Regions from separate parts of the Kribbella deserti genome, predicted to be linked through region 1. Evidence: riboswitches for the same ligand, from Rfam matches in the RefSeq annotation. Region 1 holds a riboswitch; the other holds the start of a gene.

Region 1 (3,664 bases):
CGAGGCGGTCCTGGTATTCGACGACAAGACCGAGATCTCGGCGCGTCCGTCGGACTCGATCGCCCTGGCGCTGCGGACCGGCACGCCCGTGTTCTGCGCGGACGAGATCCTCGCCGAGGCCGGTATCCCGGTGCCCGAGCTGGACTCCGCCGACGACGAGGTCGAGGAAGAGGAAGAGGTCGAGCGCTTCCGCGAGTTCCTCGACCACGTCTCACCCGAAGACTTCGACAAAAGCTGACCCAGCCCCCTCCACGCCTCCGCCGGTCCGCCCCGCCCTCTGCTACCGCGGCCCCGCCGGCAGCGCGTACCTGTGGATACCCCCGCCACGGTCGGACCCACTATGCGGTCGCCCAGTCGCCCTTTACCGAGGATGACCGGAGTCCTGTGGATATCCACGCCACGGTCGGACGCAAAATGCGGCCGCCTGGTCTCGCCCTAACAGGCGCGACCGGGGAGCTGTGGATACCGCTGCGACGGTCGGACGCAAAATGCGGGTGCCCGGTCTCCCTTAACAACCGCGACGCGACCGGGGAGCTGTGGATACCGCTGCGACGGTCGGACGCAAAATGCGCCCGTGGAGCGTTCAGCGGGGTCCGAGGACCATGCGAGCGTTCCCCGGCGCGCATTTCGGGTCCGACCGTCACAGAGGTATCCACAGGGTGACCGTATTTCGGGTCCGACCGTGGCAAGCGTTGTGCACAGGTGGCCGTTTTTCGGGTCCGACCGTGGCGGCGGTATCCACAGGGGGCCGTATTTCGGGTCCGACCGTGGTTGTGGTGTTCACCAGGGTGGGGGAGTCTCGACCTCAGGTAACGATTGAGGCTGGTTGATGCGACACGCACTTCGCTCGATGCCCACGTCGTTGACCGGCCCTGTCCCGCGGCCTACCGTGAAGGAGTTGTGGGGTTTGTAACTCCACGGATGTGATCCGCTCCTTTCAGGCATCAGCACGGTTTTACTAGGGAGGCTCTGGCGTGACACGCACCGGCGACACCGATGTGACGGCGCAGACCGTCGCACAAGAGAGGTCGGAAGCGCACGCCGAGGCCGCCGCGACCGCGGGTGTGCAGGGTCTGCTGTTCGACGACGACCTGTCACCGATGCCGGACGATGTCGGCTTCCGCGGTCCGACCGCGTGTGCCGCCGCCGGTATCACCTACCGCCAGCTGGACTACTGGGCCCGGACGGGTCTGGTGGCTCCGACCGTGCGCCCGGCGACGGGTTCGGGCACGCAGCGGTTGTACGGCTTCCGCGACGTTCTCCTGCTCAAGGTGATCAAGCGCCTGCTCGACGCGGGAATCTCGCTGCAGCAGATCCGTACGGCGATCGCCCACCTGCGTGAGCAGGGCATGGACGATCTGACCCAGATCACGCTGATGAGCGACGGCGCGAGCGTTTACATGTGCACCTCGCCGGACGAGGTCATCGATTTACTCGCCGGTGGCCAGGGCGTGTTCGGTATCGCGCTCGGTGGCGTCTGGCGTGAGGTCGAGGGCTCACTGTCCGAGCTGCCGACCGAGCGCGTCAGCAGCGACGGCGACAGCGGTCACGCGAACGACGAGCTCGCCGCCCGCCGCCGTGCCCGCATGACCGGCTGACCCGGCAACAAAAGCTGTCAGCAAGTACGACGAGCCTGCGGTGGTACGACTACCGCAGGCTCGATGCTGGACCGGGGGTACCACGCTGGTACGCTCGGGGAGTAGTTGAACTACCGCCGTGCACAGCACTCGGGAGAGTCCCAGGCCGTTATCGCCTGGGCGCCGAAGGGGCAATTCCTCCCCGGAACCTCTCAGGCCCATGGACCGGGTGCCACAGGCGACTCTGAAGTGGGTGCGGTCTGCCCGTGACAGAGGGGGAGGGCGACCTGCAGCACCGACATCCTTGTCAGCAGCAACGGAGCCTTCTCGATGACTGAATCCCACCCGCAGACCTCCGCCGTGTTCGCCGACCGGCACATCGGGCCCCGCCCGGACGAGGTCGCGCGCATGGTGCAGACCCTGGGTTACGCCGATGTCGACGCCCTCGTCGACGCCGCCGTACCCGCCTCGATCCGGTCCACCGAGCCGCTTCGGCTGCCGGAACCGGCCTCCGAGGTCGACGCCCTGACCGAGTTGCGGGGCCTTGCCGCGCGCAACAACGTCGCAACCTCGATGATCGGCCAGGGCTACTACGGCACGTTCACCCCCTCGGTGATCGTCCGCCGTCTCGTCGAGAACCCCGCCTGGTACACGGCCTACACGCCGTACCAGCCCGAGATCTCCCAGGGCCGCCTCGAGGCACTCCTGAACTTCCAGACGGTCGTTTCCGACCTGACCGGCCTGCCGACCGCGAACGCCTCCCTGCTCGACGAGGGCACGGCCGCCGCCGAAGCGATGACCCTGGCCCACCGGTCGAACAAGAAGTCCAAGTCGAACCGGTTCCTGGTCGACGCCGACTGCTTCGCCCAGACCATCGCCGTCGTACAGACCCGCGCCGAGGCCCTCGGCCTGGACGTGGTGGTCGCCGATACGACCGACGGCCTGCCGGAGGGCGACTTCTTCGGCGTGCTCGTGCAGTACCCGGGCTCGGGTGGCGTCGTGCGGGACCTCAAGCCGCTCGTTGACGCGGCGCACGAGTCCGGCGCGCTGGTCGCGGTGGCGACGGATCTGCTGGCGCTCACGCTGCTGACTTCGCCGGGCGAGGCCGGTGCCGATATCGCGATCGGCTCGTCCCAGCGCTTCGGCGTACCGCTGTTCTACGGCGGTCCGCACGCGGGCTTCATGGCGGTTCGTGCCGGCCTCGAGCGTTCGTTGCCCGGTCGCCTCGTTGGTGTCTCGCGGGATGTCGACGGCGCGCCGGCGTACCGGCTGGCGCTGCAGACGCGCGAGCAGCACATCCGCCGTGAGAAGGCGACCTCCAACATCTGTACGGCGCAGGTGCTGCTCGCCGTTGTCGCCTCGATGTACGCGGTCTACCACGGGCCCGACGGCCTGAAGGCGATCGCGACGCGCGTCCACGAGCACGCCGATAGCCTGGCCGCGTCGCTTCGCGCGGGTGGCGTCGAGGTCGTCCATGACAACTTCTTCGACACCGTGCTCGCGCGGGTTCCGGGCCGTGCGGCGGATGTCGTCGACAACGCCCGGCAGACCGGTATCTGGCTGCGCCTCGTCGACGCGGATCACGTCGGCATCTCCTGTGACGAGAAGACCGACGCCACCGCGCTCGGCCGGGTTTGCCGCGCCTTCGGCGTCACCTTCGACGGGTCACTCACGGGTTCCGCGCTGCCGGCCGAGGTCACTCGCACCAGCGAGTACCTGACCCACCCGGTCTTCAACACGCACCGGTCCGAGACGGCCATGCTGCGCTACCTGCGCAAGCTGTCGGACTACGACTACGCGCTGGACCGCGGCATGATCCCGCTCGGTTCCTGCACGATGAAGCTGAACGCCACCACCGAGATGGAGGCGGTCACCTGGCCGGAGTTCGCGGATCTGCACCCGTTCGCGCCGATCGAGGACGCCGCCGGCTACGTGAAGCTGATCTCGCAGCTGGAGCGCTGGCTGGCCGAGGTCACCGGCTACGCGAAGGTATCGATCCAGCCGAACGCCGGTAGCCAGGGCGAACTCGCCGGCCTGCTGGCCATTCGCTCGTACCACCAAGCCCTGGGCAACGGTGACCGCGATGT
Region 2 (3,664 bases), on a different contig from region 1:
GGGAGGTCTCAGCTCGCGGGTCGGCGACGCTCGGCACCACCACGGTGTCCGCGGCGGCGAAAACGTCCAGGCCGTACGGCGTACTCAGGGTTGCGCCACCGAGGACTCGCACGGGTTGCGGTGTCTCCGTGCAGACGGTCAGCTCGTACCAGGGCCGGCCGATATCCGGCCAGCTGAGCCCGAAGATCTCGATCACGATGCCCGACTCGAATGACGTCATGCCGTCGTACGCGAGCACGGAGACGGTGGAACGAGCCATGTCCGAATCTTAGCGGTAGTCGTCTTATGCGCCACTTCTATGGTCGCGCGGGAAGTTCGACGATGAAGTCATGATGCGAAAACTGCTCCGGACGATCGCAGGCCATACCGCCGATTTCGCCGCCGGAATACACGCCGCGCACGCCATCCGGCACGGCGCGGAACCGCCGCAGCGGGCCCGAACCAACCGAGCTACTCCGCTTCACGCCGGGCGTCGAGCAGGCGCATCGCCGGGGTGACCGCGACGCCGTGCACGACCACGCTGAGCAGTACGACGAAGGCGGTGGTGGCCCAGAGCCAGCCGAGATCCGGCGCGAAGTCCTTACCGGCGTACGCGAGGTAGTAGATCGAGCCGACGCCCCGGACGCCGAAGGCCGCCGTGACCCACCGCTCGGACCGGTTCATCGCCGTACCGGTCAGGGAGACCCAGGCGCTGAGCGGGCGGATCACCAGGATCAGCAGTAGACCGATCAGCACGCTCTGCCAGGTCAGCGGGCCGAGAATGCCACCCGTGACGGCGATCCCGAGCAGCAGCAGGATGCCCCAGGTCAGGATGTGCTCCAGCTGTTCGAGGAACCAGTGCAGGTCCTCGTGGAACTCGTGCCCGCGTTCGGCTCCTCGTACGGTCAAGGCGGCAACGAAGACCGCGATGAACCCGTAGCCGTGCGCCACCTCGGTCAATCCGTACACGCCGAGCGTGATCGCGAGAGCCAGGATCGGTTCACGCGAATCCGCCAGCCGCAGGCTCTCGATCGGCGCCGAGAAGGCCATCCGCCCGAGCAGCCAGCCCGCGCCGGCACCGATGACCACGCCGATCACGGTCTTGCCGAGCAGCTCCCACGCCAGCCACTCCAGGGCCCACTCGCCGATGGCGCCCTTGGTGGCGAGAAAGACCGCCGCGTAGACGAGCGGAAACGCGAGCCCGTCGTTCAGCCCGGCCTCGGACGTGAGCCCGAACCGAACTGGATCGTCCTCCTCGGGCTCGGCCCCAGGGCCGGTTGACGGACCCTGCACCTGTACGTCGGACGCGAGCACTGGATCGGTCGGAGCCAGTACGGCGCCGATGAGCAAAGCCGTCGCCGGCGCGAGTCCGATCGCCCAGCCCACCCCGGCCACCGCCAGAACGCAGGCGGGCATCGCCACCAGAAGCAGCCGCCAGGTGGTCCGCCAAGCTCGCCAGCCGATCGGCCGGTCGATCGCGAGGCCGACGCCCATCAGCGCGACGATCACGGTCAGTTCCGTCAGGCGCTCGGTCAGCGCCGGATGGGTGATCGGGTCCACCTTGCCCCGGTCGACCACCAGGCCGAGCAACATCCCGGCGCCCAGGAAGGCGATCGGCGCCGAGACCGCGTACCGCCGCAGCAGTCGAGGCAGCACCGCCCCCAGCAACAGCGCCGTCCCGGCGACCAGGTACAACCCGTCCCCGTCAATCTGCATCCCCTGACCCTAGGCGCAGAAGTGCTCCACCCGTCGAACGGGACCACCAGCAACCTCAGGTGGCGCCGTCAGCCCTGCGCCGCCGGTTCCGTCGTCGTGGTGGAAGGCGATCCGGGAGGAGTCGCCGGGCTTCGACCCGGACATCACGCCGGCCGGACCCAGCATGGGCCGGCTCGCGGAGCTGGTGCGTACCTGTCGCGGTACCGTCCGGCGGAAGTTGCTGAAGGCAACTAATCCACCTGCTATCCGGCCGGACCGCCGAGTGGCAGGCGGTTGATCGATGTCCTTCTTGAGACATGCGGACGATGCCGGCGCCAGTTGATCTGCGTCGGCTCTCGACAATGACCTCTGGTCGCGGCTACGGTCGCCCGCACAAGTGAACATCGCGCTGTTGATCCCACTCGGGAGAGTCCACGCCCTACAGGGTGGTGGACGCCGGAGGAGCAATTCTCCCCCAGAAACTCTCAGGCACCGATACCGACGGGTGAGGCGACTCTGGAAAGCCGGGATGACGTGATCCCGCACCCACGGTGCAAACCGCTTACCCGCGGTGAAGCTCTCAGGTACCAATGACAGAGCGGGGAGGCCCGACCGGTCTGGTCATGGCTTTGCCATGGCCGGGGAAGTGAGCCTCCGCCATGCTCAGTGAAGTCCTGCCCGACGACGGGCGGATCAGCAATCTCGAAACCGCCCAGAAGTGGTACGTCGACACGCTCGGGTGGACCGTCACCATCGACCGGGACAACGGCCGCCTGCTGGCCACGATCGGCACGCGGCTCGGCGGACTCGTCGTACCGGCGGAGTTCGCGATCGTGGCCCGTCGTACCGCGGGCGTGCGGGAGGCGCTCGGCCCGATGCTGAAGGCCGCGGACCGTACGACGTGGACGCTGCTCGCGGTTGGGCGATTTCCGCAGCTGCCGCAACAGCTGGTTCAGGCGGGCCTCAGCGTGCTGTCCGCCGGGAGCCGGATCGAGTTGCCCGCGCACGAGGGGCACGCCGAGGCCGCGGTGTCGTGGATCGACGCGCCGACCGGTGATCCGTTGCCCGTGGCCGGAGAGCTTTTCGCCGCGATCCAGCGGGTGGTCGACGTACTGCTCAAACGCCGGCAGGCGATCATGATCGACACCGTCGACGCGTATCTGGCCTCGGGCAGCGATCCGTTGCGAACGGCCACCATTTTGGGCATAGACCGCGGCGAGCTGGTGCGCCGGCTGGCGATGATCCGCGAACTCACGGGCCTCGACCTCGCCGACGCATCCAGCAGCTAGCCGCAGGCGAGCGTGGGATAGAGCGGGAATTTCGCCACGAGAGTGGAGACCCGGTGGCGGAGTTCGTCCCGCAGGGCGTCGGTTGGCGGTTTGATCAGCGTGGTCGCGATGATGTCGGCGACTTCCTTGAACTCGGGGTGATCGAATCCCCGCGTGGCCAGCGCGGGACTGCCGATGCGTAGTCCCGACGAGACCATCGGCGGCCGCGGATCGAACGGCACGGCGTTGCGATTCACGGTGATACCGATCGCATCGAGGCGGTTCTCGGCTTGTTGCCCGTCGAGTTCGGAGTTGCGGAGGTCGACCAGCACCAGGTGCACCTGGGTCCCGCCGGTGAGTACGGAGATCCCCGCGGCTCGTACGTCGTCCGCGAGCAGCCGTCCGGCGATAGCCCGGGCGCCCTCGAGCGTACGGCGCTGGCGGTCGGCGAACTCGGCCGTCGCGGCGACCTTGAACGCGACGGCCTTCGCCGCGATCACGTGTTCCAGCGGTCCGCCTTGCTGGCCAGGGAAAACCGCCGAGTTGAGCAACTTGGCGAGGTCCGCGCGGTTCGTGAGGATCACTCCGCCGCGCGGACCTGCCAGGGTTTTGTGCGTCGTGGTGGTGACCACGTCCGCGTACGGAACCGGGTTGGGGTGCAACCCGGCCGCGACCAGGCCCGCGAAATGGGCCATATCCACCATCAGGTAAGCGTTCACCTG

Evidence for each region. Region 1 has a riboswitch for glycine ahead of gcvP (aminomethyl-transferring glycine dehydrogenase). Riboswitches for the same ligand answer to the same signal wherever they lie in the genome.
Region 2: another riboswitch for glycine. It lies ahead of ACFFGN_RS08310 (helix-turn-helix domain-containing protein); the one in region 1 lies ahead of gcvP (aminomethyl-transferring glycine dehydrogenase).

Annotation. Positions count from the first base shown of each region.
Region 1 is NZ_JBHLTC010000018.1:314,578-318,241, forward strand. It holds gene ACFFGN_RS14800 (bifunctional nuclease family protein) at 1-238, shown strand, start outside; gene ACFFGN_RS14805 (MerR family transcriptional regulator) at 975-1,598, shown strand; glycine riboswitch at 1,719-1,815, shown strand; gene gcvP (aminomethyl-transferring glycine dehydrogenase) at 1,908-3,664, shown strand, end outside.
Region 2 is NZ_JBHLTC010000009.1:30,166-33,829, forward strand. It holds gene ACFFGN_RS08295 (GlxA family transcriptional regulator) at 1-259, opposite strand, end outside; gene ACFFGN_RS08300 (cation:proton antiporter) at 451-1,695, opposite strand; partial or broken gene ACFFGN_RS08305 (AAC(3) family N-acetyltransferase) at 1,781-1,972, shown strand; glycine riboswitch at 2,088-2,185, shown strand; glycine riboswitch at 2,186-2,281, shown strand; gene ACFFGN_RS08310 (helix-turn-helix domain-containing protein) at 2,334-2,963, shown strand; gene glyA (serine hydroxymethyltransferase) at 2,960-3,664, opposite strand, start outside.